Prochlorococcus marinus str. MIT 0919: one gene and its partner. The protein of the gene in region 2 interacts with the protein of the main gene of each other region in a pairwise test. Links are inferred from orthologs where the notes say so. Each region holds a gene or a part of one and is shown on either strand. Other genes may lie near its edges.

What was found. Proteins that work in one complex are often made in the same cells at the same time.
Region 1: the proteins of cysE (region 2) and cysK interact in binary tests that used the Escherichia coli proteins (3 or more experiments, as listed by UniProt). The link is inferred for Prochlorococcus marinus str. MIT 0919 from one-to-one orthologs.

Annotation. Positions count from the first base shown.
Region 1 is NZ_CP114779.1:1,556,888-1,565,371, forward strand. The notes cover bases 2,620-5,431. They hold cysK (cysteine synthase A), read right to left. Parts: upstream 4,609-5,431; coding sequence 3,631-4,608; downstream 2,620-3,630. Other genes in these bases: queA (tRNA preQ1(34) S-adenosylmethionine ribosyltransferase-isomerase QueA), read left to right, coding at 2,620-3,617; O5635_RS08545 (PLP-dependent transferase), read right to left, coding at 4,694-5,431. Outside these bases: O5635_RS08520 (AMP-binding protein), read left to right, coding at 1-133; O5635_RS08525 (YlqD family protein), read left to right, coding at 214-645; O5635_RS08530 (dihydrolipoamide acetyltransferase family protein), read left to right, coding at 1,091-2,464; more of queA, read left to right, coding at 2,502-2,619; more of O5635_RS08545, read right to left, coding at 5,432-6,166; O5635_RS08550 (trans-sulfuration enzyme family protein), read right to left, coding at 6,163-7,332; O5635_RS08555 (N-acetyl sugar amidotransferase), read right to left, coding at 7,621-8,484.
Region 2 is NZ_CP114779.1:1,085,556-1,091,198, forward strand. The notes cover bases 1-2,863. They hold cysE (serine O-acetyltransferase), read left to right. Parts: upstream 1-997; coding sequence 998-1,729; downstream 1,730-2,863. Other genes in these bases: O5635_RS06085 (GntR family transcriptional regulator), read left to right, coding at 1-970; secA (preprotein translocase subunit SecA), read right to left, coding at 1,740-2,863. Also shown: more of secA, read right to left, coding at 2,864-4,586; O5635_RS06100 (GNAT family N-acetyltransferase), read left to right, coding at 4,734-5,204; ribH (6,7-dimethyl-8-ribityllumazine synthase), read right to left, coding at 5,370-5,643.

The DNA of each region.
Region 1 (8,484 bases), 470 kb from region 2 along the record:
AAGAATTTCAGGGGTCGCTTTTGTAGAAGGGTTTTCTATTGAAAATGGTTTGTTAACTCAAACATTGAAGCAAAAACGCCAACAAATCACAGAACGAGATTCAAATGCAATAGCTTTAATTTATAGTTCTTGATTGTTGTTAACCCGTTTATTTGGTTGACCAATTTCACATTCACTGAGAGTCTTGGCTTTTGATAAAGTTTTTCTCTAAGGATGACTATCTCTATAAAACGTTCTATCACGATTAGAGCTGTTGTTACTCCATCTTGGAAAGAAGAGGCTGAAAGAGAGATCAGCAGTGCTATTGCAAATACTGATCAACAACTTTCTCAGCTTGAGAAAGAAGGCCAACAGATAGTTGAGGGCCTACGAAGCCAGAGTGCAAACCCTTTAGATCCTAGGATTCAAGATCAGGTTGCTCAAGTTCAACAACAAGTTGCAGGGAAGCGGTCCGAATTGGAAGAGCAAAAAAGAAATCTATTGCAAAATCAATCCCAAGTAAGGGAGCTGGCAATGGATGAGATTGTTGAGCAGGGTCAGATTGAAAGTTTTTGTGATTTAAATGTTGGAGATAATTTAGTAAATAAAATGCAAGTCTCGGTATTAGTTAAAGATGGAGTTGTCCAATCAATTGATCAATCTTAATTATTGGAATACCTTATAATAAGTTAGTAACAAAGCCACATCTCTAGTTTTAATTATACCTCTTTAGAGTTTTCCTTGTATTGATTATCTCAATTAATCAATTTTGTGCATTACTACTTGTTGGGTTCAAATTCTCTCAAAACTCTTGCCCTAGGGAGTTACTTGAAAACTAGTATTTCACATTATTCTGGATTCATATTTTTATTCTTAATAGTGCTTTCTATCATTGATGTTCATGACATCTTCTGTTGAGTTCAGTTGAGTTGTTTGGGAATTTTTAGCAAAGCCTATACCGAAACCTTTAAAATAAAAGTTGGCATCTTTGTGCCTGTAGTTGGATGGAGATCTAAAATACGAATTAACCGGCAGCAGCATTCCACAGTTCTGGAGTTCTGTTGAATAGGACGCTGAAGATCCCTAAACAACCATTCCTTGGAGAAACGTTTTGGCAACACACGACATCTTTATGCCTGCTCTTAGTTCAACGATGACTGAGGGGAAAATAGTTGAATGGCTTAAGAAACCAGGCGACAAGGTCGGGAGAGGGGAGGCCGTCCTGGTTGTTGAGTCAGACAAGGCTGATATGGATGTTGAATCTTTTCAAGATGGATTCCTTGCCGCTGTTTTGATGCCAGATGGCGGGACTGCGCCAGTTGGGGAAACTATCGGTTTGATTGTTGAAACAGAAGGTGAAATAGCTGATGTTCAAGCAAAAAATCCAACCAATCAACCTGCCGCAAAACTACCTAAGCAGGAAGGGACGCAGTCTTCCAAAGAAAATAATAACTCTGAAGAATCATCTTCCAAGGTCTCACCACCACCACCGCCACAAAGACAACCGATCAATACACCAGCACCAATTATTGTTAATGATGGGAGAATCGTTGCGACTCCAAAGGCTAGAAAGTTTGCTTCTCAAACTGGGGTGGATTTAGCAACAGTCCCTGGCTCTGGTCCGCATGGGAGAATTCAATTAGAGGATGTTCAAAGAGCGCAGGGTCAGCCAATAACAGTTCCATGGATTGCAGAAAGCAATGCTCCTGCAGCTGTGCAGCATGAGAAAAAAGACTCTGCGAACAGTGCCATTCCATTGACTAATGACTCTAATAAGGTTGAGGTACCAAAGGGGAATAGCTTTGGTGGTCAGGGCGAAACAATTGCTTTTAATACTCTGCAGCAAGCAGTTAATAGAAATATGGAAGCAAGTTTGTCTGTTCCTTGTTTCAGGGTGGGCTATGCAATTAATACAGATAAACTTGATTCTTTTTATAAGCAAGTTAAGCCAAAGGGGGTAACCATGACTGCCTTGCTGGCTAAGGCAGTTGGTCAAACCCTTTCTCGACATCCTCAGTTAAATGTGACTTTTACAAATGAGGGCATGTCTTACCCGTCCCAAATTAATGTTGCTGTAGCAGTTGCAATGGAGGAAGGTGGTCTTATAACACCTGTCCTGCAGGATGCTGATCATACGGATTTATTTGAATTGTCACGTCAATGGGCAGATTTAGTTAAGCGATCTAGATCAAAACAACTTCAGCCAAATGAATACAACAGTGGAACTTTTACTCTTTCAAACTTGGGCATGTTTGGAGTTGATCGATTTGATGCAATACTCCCGCCAGGTACAGGAGCGATTTTGGCTGTCGCTGCATCCTTGCCCACAGTCGTAGCAGGCAAGGATGGTTCGATTTCGGTCAAGAAACAAATGCAAGTGAATCTTACTGCGGACCATAGAGTGATTTATGGAGCAGATGGTGCGGCTTTTTTAAGAGATCTGGCCAACTTGATTGAAAATCATCCTGAGGATATTTCCTCATAAAGAGTTTTGTTAATTCAATTAAAAATATCCGCATAGATTGTCAATTTTGAAAAGAGATTTATTACTAAGTTCTTATGACTATAAGTTGGATCAGAGGCTTATAGCCCAAGAGCCATTAGACCCCCGTCATGAGGCTCGATTAATGCTTATTTCTAAAGAGCTTCAGAAAAACTCATTAGGCATAAAACATTTAAAGGTATGGGATTTGGTTGATGAGTTGCATGCAGGTGATTTGATTGTCATGAATGATACTCGTGTTTTGAAAGCACGAGTTCGAGTACGTTTAGCAAGTGGTTCCTTAGCGGAGCTGTTATTACTTGAGCCACAAGGTGAGGGCCTATGGCTTTGTTTGGGCAAGCCAGCCAAGAAGATGAAGCCTGGTGATTATTTGTGGTTGGAGTCTTTAGAGCAGGAGCCTGTGCGTCTACAAGTTATTCGTAAAGATAATCTTACTGGTGGAAGAGTAGTTCAATTCCCTAAATGTTTTAGTGAAAGAGAAACTATCGAGAATTTCCTCGAAAGATATGGAGAGGTTCCACTCCCTCCATATATTCAAAGACATGACTCCACGGATGAAAGTCGCTATCAAACTCGGTATGCCTCTCGACCGGGAGCTGTTGCTGCTCCAACAGCGGGTTTGCATTTAAGTGATGAACTTTTAAATGCCTTTCAACTTCGTGGGATTAGACAAGTAAGCGTAACTTTACATGTTGGTCTTGGTACTTTTAGACCTTTAGAGAAGGAGGACCTTATAGACCTTGAACTCCATAAAGAATGGGTCGAAGTCAAGCAAGAAGTAATTGATGCTATTGCAGATTGCCAAGCTCGTGGTGGTCGTGTTATTGCTGTGGGAACAACAACCGTGAGGTCACTAGAAGCTTCGTTCGCATTAGGGGACGGATCTTTAATACCTTTTAAGGGATCAGTAGATTTAGTGATAAAGCCTGGCCATCAATTTGGCGCAATAGATGGACTGTTGACAAATTTTCATTTACCTAAAAGTTCTTTATTACTATTAGTCAGTGCTCTCATTGGGAGAGAGCGCTTGCTAGCAGTTTATAAAGAAGCAATAGATCGTAGGTATCGTTTCTTTTCCTATGGAGATGCAATGTTGATTACACCAGAAGCTGTATTACCTGAAGCTCGCAGTTGAAATATTAATTGGGTTAGGGTTGTTCAAGAATTCCACTTGGCACGTCACTAAACATTACGGAAGAAAGGTATCTTTCGGCTAAATCTGGAAGGATTACAACAATAGTTTTCCCTGCAAATTCTTCTTGTTCTGCCAGTCTAATAGCGGCTGTAGCGGCAGCTCCACAAGATATCCCAACGAGCAGACCTTCTTCTTTGGAGAGACGGAGAGCCATGTCAATGGATTCTTCATTCGTTACTTGCTCTACACGATCGACTACAGAAAGATCTAGGTTCTTGGGGATAAAACCAGCTCCAATACCTTGGATTTTATGAGGACCAGGCTTTACTTCTTCTCCATTAAGAGTTTGGGTGATTACAGGACTATGTGAAGGCTCTACTGCGACTGAAAGAATTGACTTGCCTTTCTCTTCTTTTAAAAACTTTGAAATGCCTGTAATTGTTCCTCCTGTCCCTACGCCTGCGACAAGCACATCAATATTTCCATCACAGTCGTTCCAAATTTCTGGCCCCGTTGTCTTGAAATGGATTTCTGGGTTTGCAGGATTGTCGAATTGTCCTGGCATGAAATATTTTTTTGAATCACTTTCTGCTATCTCTTTAGCTTTTGCAATTGCACCTGGCATTCCTTTGGCTGCTTCAGTGAGAATTAACTCTGCTCCAAGAACTGACATGACTCTACGTCTTTCTAAAGACATAGATTCAGGCATTGTCAAAACTATCTTGTATCCTCTTGCTGCAGCAGTAAATGCAAGTGCGATACCTGTATTGCCTGAAGTTGGTTCAATGATTGTTTGATTTTTCGTTAACAAGCCTTTTTGCTCAGCATCCCAAATCATGTTTGCTCCAATTCTGCATTTGACGCTGTAGGCAGGATTGCGTCCTTCAATTTTTGCTAGTACATTCGCCTTAGCATTTTTGGTAACAGAGTTAAGCCTTACTAAGGGGGTGTTGCCGATTGCAGCACTGTTATCTTCGTAAATACGAGCCATTTTAAAAATTTACTTTTTATATAATTAGCCAAAATCTAGCCATATTGCACGTAACTGACTTCAACTAATAACGCTTAGATGCTTTTTAGGTATTCAAGGCTGTTTTAAAGCGTTCCCAAAGTTCACTTGGTTTTTCAAGTCCGACTGAAATTCGCAGAAGGTTTGAGGGTACCCCGCATTCTTCTGCCCATTTTAATTCTTGGTAATGAGCTAATAGAACGTATGGACATGCCAAGGTGAAATTTGTTCCTAAGCTTGGACCTTTGCAAACTTTTAAAGAATTATAAAATCTTTTTGTTTTTGCTAAACCTCCGAATAACTCAAGTGAAAGTAGACATCCAAAACCAGCTTTAGGCCGCATAAGAGACTTGAAGTTTGAACAATGTTCTGGATGGAAAACTCTTTTGACATCAGGGTGGTCTTCAAGATTTCTTTTTAAAACCAAGCAAGAATTGTTTAATTCGTTTATGCGAAGATGTACATCCTTACTAGCCTTTTCAAGAGCAATTGAGTCTGAATCAGATAGTTCTGCTAGTAAAGAATTAGGAATTGTTTCTTGGAATAGCTGTTTCCATTTCGAATGAGGGCTAATGACCAGAGACCCAGCAAGAATGTCACCTCGTCCAGCAAAACTTTTTGTTAATGAACTAAATATTAAATCTGCATAAGGTAATGCATCAATATTTACAGGAGATCCAATAGTGTCATCAGCAATGACTGGTATACCCCTCTGATGAGCAAGTTTTGATATTAAAGGCAAGTCAACACATTGCAGCATTGGGTTGCTTGGAAGCTCAACTATTAATGCCGAGGGCCTTTTTTGGTCAAGTTCTATCTCTAGCTTACAAGGGTCTTTTGTGAGGCTCAGTTCACTACCGTTAAATATTTTTTCAGGAAGTTTTAAGACGTCAACATAAGGGAAGCCAACTTGAAATGATGCTTTGTTGAAACTCAGTCTATTTAATGCTTCAAGTGCTGTTGTGAGTGCTGCCATCCCTGAAGGATGAATATGGATTAAGCTCGATTCGCAACCATATATATGTGCTAATCGATTTCGTATTAACTCTCTAGCCCTCTCTCCATCAGAAGCTAAAGGAGACTTCTCTTGGTTAAGTGCTATCGCAGCCTGCCTTGATGAGGCCCCTAGGCCAGTGTGCTGCCAAAACGCTTTAGCAGTGGGAGTTGTGTGTTCATCAACAATTAAGCAAAAGAGACCAGATTCTTCTTTTATTGTTATATGCGCATTGGGGGTGACACTTTTGCAATATTGTCTAGCCTTTTTCGCAGTAGGAAGATTCGGGTAAGGCCAACAAGTATTTTGCGATTGCTCTGATTTGCTTAAAGCTCTATTAGCTATTTGAGCCACTATAGGATTTAACCCAAATCGTGGATAAATAGATTGTAGAGTTGCCATGCATGCTGGATCGTTTTCCTCATACGCAATAACATCCCTCCAGAGCGGCAAGGCTACAGAGACAGCATGGGGGCTCTGAGGAATTGCTTTTCCAGTATCTCTGGCCTCCCAGTAGGGGTCTAGTAGCAAATTTCTTTCAGTCACTTCAATTGATTTAAGCCATGCTTTAGATCGTTACTAAGATCGATAAAGTCTTCACAGCCAACTGAAAACCTTACAAGAGATTCAGTGATACCTAGGAAATCCTTTGCTTTGTTAGATACGGATGCATGAGTCATGGTCGCCGGATGACAGACAAGACTCTCCACTCCACCAAGGCTTTCAGCCATGGTGAAATAGCTAAGACTTTTACAAAATGAGTATGTTTCTGATTGATTGGTTTTAAGCTTGGCAGTAACAATTGCTCCTCCGAAACGCATTTGTTTTTTTGCTAAATCATATTGAGGATGGCTTGGGTGAAAAGGATATATAATTTCTTCTACTACGGGATTTTCTGCCAATTCAGTTGCTAAAGAGAATGCATTCTGCACTTGTTTTTCAAGTCTTAAAGGTAGTGTTTTTACACCTCGAGTGATGAGCCAACAATCAAAAGGAGAAGATTGAAGACCTAAAGCTTTCTGAGAAAACCTCATTTTTTCAGACCAAGAAGGATCATTGGTACAAACCACGCCTCCTAAAGCATCTGAATGACCATTGATGTATTTAGTTGTACTTGTCAAGGACATGGTGGCACCTAAATCCAATGGTTTCTGAATTAGTCCTGTAGCGAATGTGTTATCTACGACTACTGGTACGTTGTGCTTTTTAGCAATGCCACAGACCTTTTCAATATCAATTATTTTCAAAAGAGGATTGGTCGGACTCTCAATCCAAATCATGTCTGGGTTATGCTCAGTGATTGAATTAATTGAGGCATCTTTGGTAAAGTCAATCCATTGTGTTCTTATGCCAAATTTATTAAAAACTTGTTCAAATAAACGTACTGTACATCCGTATAAGTTCTCTTCACACAGGACAAGGTCTCCTGTCTTAAGTGAGGCAGCCACAGCTGTAACAGCACTAACTCCAGAAGCGAAAACTGTCGAATATCTACAATTCTCTAGTGAAGCCAAGATAGACTCCAAGACTCTAAAATTAGGGTTGCCTGATCGGGTGTAGTCGAACCCTCCCGGGTTGCCATGCTCAAATGTAGAGCTTTGAAATATCGGAGGCATAACCGTACCAGTCTTTTCAGCGAAGGTTTCGCCATGATGAATCAATTGAGTGCTTATGCCGGCAGTATTATTTTTGTTTTGATTAGTTGATGCCACTTTAAACAGTCCCCGAATTTCTTCAGCTTAGATAATTCTATGAAATATTTTTCTCTGGAGAATACTTTTGTTTATCTAAAGACTTTTCGTCATTTAAAACAGAGTTTAATCAGGATATTTTGAATCTTACGTGCCTATAGGCTTACCGCAAAATACAATTGAGGCTTACACAAGATTAACTAGAATTCAATCCTTGCTTTAGACGATAAAATGCTTCTTTTTTATGTTATACATCTGAAAGTCTTGTATTACAAAGAGAAATAGTTAACCTAGAGCTTGCAGCCAGATTTAATTGTTAAGCATGGTTTTTTTCCAGCCTTCTTCTTGAGACCATTCCCACACTCTAGGGTCTCTAAAATGATCTGCTATGCGATCAAAATCAGTTTCTTTCATTGATACATACTCTAGCCATCTTTTAATATCTTTAGGCTTTATTGGATCCATTTGATTTACAAGTTTAATACCCTCTTTTCTTGTCATTACAGATGATCTTATATCCTTAGATACATGATCAGTACACCTTCCATAGCCAAATTTTATATATTTTAAATAGTCATGAACTCCATTTTCGTGAATATCATCTAAGTTTGAACCGGTTCTATAAGTTCTTTCGAAAGGCTCATCTGAAACTTCAAAACCAAACTCTTTTATCATTAATTCAAGATGTTTATTTGAATCCCATTCAATATAGTGACCTAGGTATATTTGTCTCAGATTTATATCGAAAATTTCTTTATCAGATGGATATTTCCAGGGATTCATATCCTGAATGCTTATACCATCTAATCCAACAAAAAAATTCCAATCAAAGCCTCTTCCTGCATGTTCCGTTCTTTCTCTATAGTTCATCTCTGGAAAGTCTTGCATTGAAAACTGACCGCATAAATCAGCATACCCATGTTCTCCCCAAAAAATGAGTGGTATTTTTTGTTGTATTGCAATTCGTGGTGCCGTGGTAAATATTCCCATATGTCCGTGCCAGTTCATATCTCCCATGACAACAAAGGCTAACTTATTTAATTTTTTCAAAATGGATATTGATGGACTGAATATAAGATGATCACAATTAAAACATTCTCTCATCCTAAGTAGATTTCTCCAACCAACTTTAGAATAATTATTGCCATTATAAGTAACTAAAAGTGGCTTTAA
Region 2 (5,643 bases):
GCAGGAAAGTGATATTCCTGCATCCAGTCAACTTTATAATCAGATTTGCTTTGCAATAGCAGCTAGGCATTACCCGCCTGGACACAGGCTTCCTAGCACTCGTCAACTCGCAATGCAGACTGGACTGCATAGGAATACTATTAGTAAGGTATATCGACAATTAGAAACTGACGGGGTAGTAGAAGCAATAGCTGGTTCAGGGATATATGTTCGAGATCAACAAAAACAACGCGAAGTCAAAACTTCTTCCAATTATAGAAATAAAGGTGTTATTGATATAGATCAAGAGGTGAGGAAATCTGTTGATGGTCTCCTAAATGCTGGGTGCACACTTCAGCAAACAAGAGAGCTATTTGTGAAAGAAATTGACTGGCGGTTGAGATGTGGTGCCAGGGTATTGGTAAGTACTCCTAGAGAAGATATTGGGGCTTCAATGCTTATAGCCGAAGAACTTGAACCTAACTTAAATGTTCCAGTAGAGGTAGTTCCCATGGAAGAATTAGAAAGTGTACTTGAAAGTTCTAACAATGGAACAGTAGTAACTAGTCGTTATTTTCTTCAACCACTTGAAGAATTAGCTAAGCAGCATGGAGTAAGAGCAATTGCAGTAGACCTTAGTGATTTTCGAAATGAATTATCAATGTTAAAAGAACTGAGAGCAGGTAGTTGTGTTGGAATTGTGAGTATTAGTCCTGGCATTCTCAGAGCTGCGGAAGTAATTCTTCACAGCATGAGAGGCAATGAACTACTACTAATGACAGCTAATCCTGATGTAGGCAGCAGATTACTTGCTCTTTTAAGAGCAGCTAATTACGTCTTATGTGACAGCCCAAGCCTTCCACTAATTGAACATACACTTAGACAAAACAGATCTCAACTTATGCGAATGCCACAAATACATTGTGCTGAAAATTATCTCAGTGAATCAACTATTGAACAACTTCGAAAAGAGATAGGCCTTATCAAATAACCAACTAATTATTTTCCCTTTGAGCAAATGCTTAAAGCCATCAAATCAGACATAGCAATCATTCGAGAAAGAGATCCTGCAGCTAGAGGACTACTCGAAATTATTCTTTGCTACCCAGGCTTTCAAGCCATCTTTCTTCATAGAATTAGTCATCGGATATGGAAGTTGGGAATTCCTCTTCTGCCAAGACTGCTTAGCCAAGCAACACGATCATTAACGGGTATTGAAATACATCCAGGAGCTCAAATTGGTAAAGGAGTTTTTATCGATCATGGAATGGGAGTAGTAATAGGGGAAACAACTGAAATAGGCAATAGATGTCTGCTATACCAAGGTGTTACTCTTGGTGGTACCGGCAAAGATCACGGCAAAAGACATCCCACATTGGCAGAAAATGTAGTAATAGGTGCTGGTGCCAAAGTACTAGGAGCTATAAAAGTCGGGACTAATACCAGAATAGGTGCTGGCTCTGTTGTAGTGAGAGATGTAGAAGCTGATAGTACAGTTGTAGGAATCCCAGGCCGAGTTGTCCATCAAAGTGGAGTACGTATTAATCCTTTAGCTCACTCTGCTTTGCCTGATACAGAAGCAAACGTCATAAGAAACCTTATGGAAAGAATTGATTATCTCGAAGGCCAAGTCAATGCTATGAATAACGCCTTGAAAGTTCTTGTTGACGATAATAATTCTAATAATGTTTCTCCTGGCAAAGCTCAGAGTTTAAAGGACAAGGAAATTATTGAATTTTTAGGAGATTAGGTTAGAAGAATTATTTTTGATCCGATGCAGGGGCTGGCTGGAACATAAACATAGAATAAATAACATTTCTACGCATATTTGTCATCATTTCAAGGAACATATCATAACCTTCATTTTTATATTCAATTAAAGGATCTTTTTGCCCATACCCTCTCAGTCCAACTGATTCCCTTAACGCATCCATAGCTTGTAAATGTTCTCTCCAAAGAGTATCAATCTGTTGAAGAATGAAAAATCTTTCTGCTTCACGCATTAATCCAGGCCTCTGCTCCTCAATTTGCGCTTCCTTAACATCATAAGCATTACGTAATTGCTCTTGGAGAAATGCTTTTAACTCATCAATATCTAGTCCATCTAAATCATCAGGTTTCAAATCACCCAGCAAATTAACAAACTCTTGAACTTTTCCAACTAGTTGAGCCAAGTCCCATTCCTCAGAAGGCAAGTCTGGATTGACATAAGCATAAACAATTTCCTCCATAGTCTTTTCTCCATAGCCAATAACTTGTCTTTTTAAACCAACACCATCTAAAACTCTTCTTCGTTCAGAATAAACAGCACGTCGTTGATTATTCATAACTTCATCATATTCAAATACTTGTTTTCTAATATCATAATAATAAGTTTCTACTTTCTTTTGAGCACTCTCTAATGATCTAGTTAACATCCCGGATTCAATAGGCATGTCTTCATCAACTTTAAAAGCGTTCATTAATCCAGCGACTCTTTCACCACCAAAAATACGGAGCAAATTATCACCTAGAGATAAAAAGAACCTTGTACTTCCCAAATCACCTTGCCTACCAGCCCTACCTCTTAATTGATTATCTACTCGACGAGATTCATGCCTTTCAGTACCAATAACATGCAAACCTCCAGCTTCACGAACATGAATTTCTTCCTTTTCAACAACTACATCATATTCAGATTTAACTAATGCAATTGCTTCTCTCAGAGATTGTATTAGCAAATCATCAGTTGGTGCCTTCTCAGCAGCCGTAGATATGCGATCCTCCAACTCAATAGATGTAAAAGTTCTATCTCCCCATTCTTTAACTAATTTGCGCTCTAAATCTATAAGTACTTTCTGAGTTTCTTCTGTAAGCACACATGGGTATAAGGTGCCTATTGCACTAGCTTCGCTAGGAGGCTTGCTCTTAATAATTGTTGCATTTGGATCTTCATCTTTTCCAAAACCACCAGGAGATTCCTGACGACGCTGCAAAGGCACAGGTGGCTTGTGGCCTGCTTCAGGCTTGACTAGTTTTGGTAAAAGAACCTCTCTTAATTTTAATCTCGCCATATAGTCACTATTTCCCCCAAGAATGATGTCCGTACCTCTCCCAGCCATATTGGTAGCAATTGTCACAGCACCGGCTCTCCCCGCTTGAGCAACAATTTCTGCTTCTCGTTCAACATTTTCCGGCTTAGCATTTAATAAATTATGTGGAATCTCTTGATCGGCTAATAAGGCACTAAGAAGTTCACTTTTTTCAACACTAGTAGTACCAACCAAAACAGGTCTTCCTTGCTTATGAATACCTGCCGTCTCATTAGCCACTGCTCTCCATTTACCATCTTCAGTTTTATAAACCTGATCTACCCAATCTTTTCTTGAGCGAGGCCTATTTGTAGGAATAACAGTTGTTTCAAGCTTATATGTTTTTTCAAATTCAACTTCTTCAGTTTTTGCAGTTCCAGTCATACCCGCTAAGCGTGGATACAACAGAAAGAAGTTCTGATATGTAATAGAAGCCAATGTTTGTGTCTCTGGTTGAATATTTAATTGCTCTTTTGCTTCAATTGCTTGATGCTGTCCATCACTCCATCTGCGTCCTGGCATCACTCGGCCAGTAAACTCATCAACAATAACTGCTTCTCCATTTCGTACTATATAGTTAACATCTTTAATAAATAATTCTTTTGCTTTTAACGCATTAGTTATGTAGTGAGCCCATGGATCTTTTGGATCATATAAATCACTAACTTTAAGTAATTGTTCAGATTTAGAAAACCCTTCATCTGTCAAAGTACAAGTTCTTTGCTTCTCATCAACCTCATAGTCCCCTTCAGGGTCAATACCATCTTTTCCCATTTCAGCAGCTCTATTTAAAGAGTAAACAACCTCTGCAGCCTTTTCATACTTTTCTTGTGGCCTTTCTACTTGACCTGAAATAATTAGTGGTGTTCGTGCCTCATCAATCAAAATTGAATCAACTTCATCAATAATACAGAATTGAAAATCTCTTTGAACTATTTCATTAAGGTCAGCAGCCATATTATCTCTCAAATAGTCAAAACCTAATTCAGAATTAGTTGCATAAGTAATATCACATTCATAATTTTTACGTCTTTCTAATGGGTCCATATCCTGCTGAATCAAACCAACGGTCAAACCAAGAAATCGATGCACTTGCCCCATCCATTCAGCATCTCTTCGTGCCAAATAATCATTCACAGTCACTACATGAACACCTCTGCCAGTTAAAGCATTTAAAAAACTTGGCAAAGTTGCAACCAAAGTTTTGCCTTCTCCAGTTTTCATTTCGGCAATTTGACCTTCATGTAAAACCATCCCCCCAATTAATTGCACATCAAAATGACGCATTCCTAATACTCGTTTACTAGCTTCTCTAACTACTGCAAAAACTTCTGGAAGAAGCTCATCCAATAATTCTCGCTGTTTTTCTAGACCTGAAACATTTCCTACACGAGTTCGAAAATCAACCGTTTTAGAACGTAATTGATCATCACTCAAAGGCGATATCACCTCTTCTAAGAGATTGATATCACTTACAATTGGCTGGTAACGCTTGAGCTTTCTGGCGTTGGGGTCTCCCAGCAAAAGCTTGAGCATGGTCAGCAAGTCGAAAATATACTTATTAAGCCTAACAACGACCAAGATCAAAACTTAGTAGAAAAATATTAAGCGCTATAAAACAACTATTAAATTATCCAATCAAAAAGAAACCTTTTTCATCCAAAAAGGATTTAATTTATTTGCATGACATCCTTAAAGCTCATTAAACATGCATCAGGAGCTCCTGGGTTGCGTTGGCTTGGGTTAGGTCCACATCTAATACCCAAAAGAGGTTTATTCGAATTAAAAAGGCTGCTAGATACTCATGCTTTTTGGGCTCAGAATAGAAGCTACAAAAATCTTCGTAAATTATTGGCAAAAAGTACTGTTGTAGTTTCGATTTGGGACGGTCAAAGAATGGTTGGATTTGGAAGAGCCATCAGTGATGGTGTCTATAGAGGTGTCCTTTGGGACGTAGTTGTAGCAGGTGACCTACAAGGACAAGGGCTAGGGAGAACCGTTGTAGAAGCCCTTGTATCATCCCCTTCAATGAAAGGGATAGAAAAAATATATTTAATGACCACTCATCAACAAGAGTTTTATAAGCAAATTGGCTTCAAACTTTGTGCCGACCAGGATTTACTAATTAAAGTTAATAAAGCAAAGTCTTTCTAAGAATTTTAGAAAGCGGATGAAGAGATTCGAACTCTCGACCCTCTCCTTGGCAAGGAGATGCTCTACCACTGAGCTACATCCGCGAGAAAGGTTTTAACCCTTTATGAAGAGCATGCCTTAAAAAAGGGGAAATGGTCAATCCAATAGTTAATTAATAATGATTTATCAACTCAATACTTTCATTAATGAAGCCATTTCTAGAGCTTGCAAAGCATAATTCCAGCCAAGATTGCTTTTGATACCGGCCCTTTCTAAAGCTTGCTGCATTGTGTCAGTAGTTAAAACACCAAAAATAATTGGTATGCCAATTTCCCTAGCAACGGAAGCAATCCCTTTACTAGATTCATTAATAACTACTTCAAAATGTGGCGTGTCTCCTCGAATAACAGCACCAAGAGTTATTAAAACGTCATACTTCCCACTTTTTGCCAAAGACTGA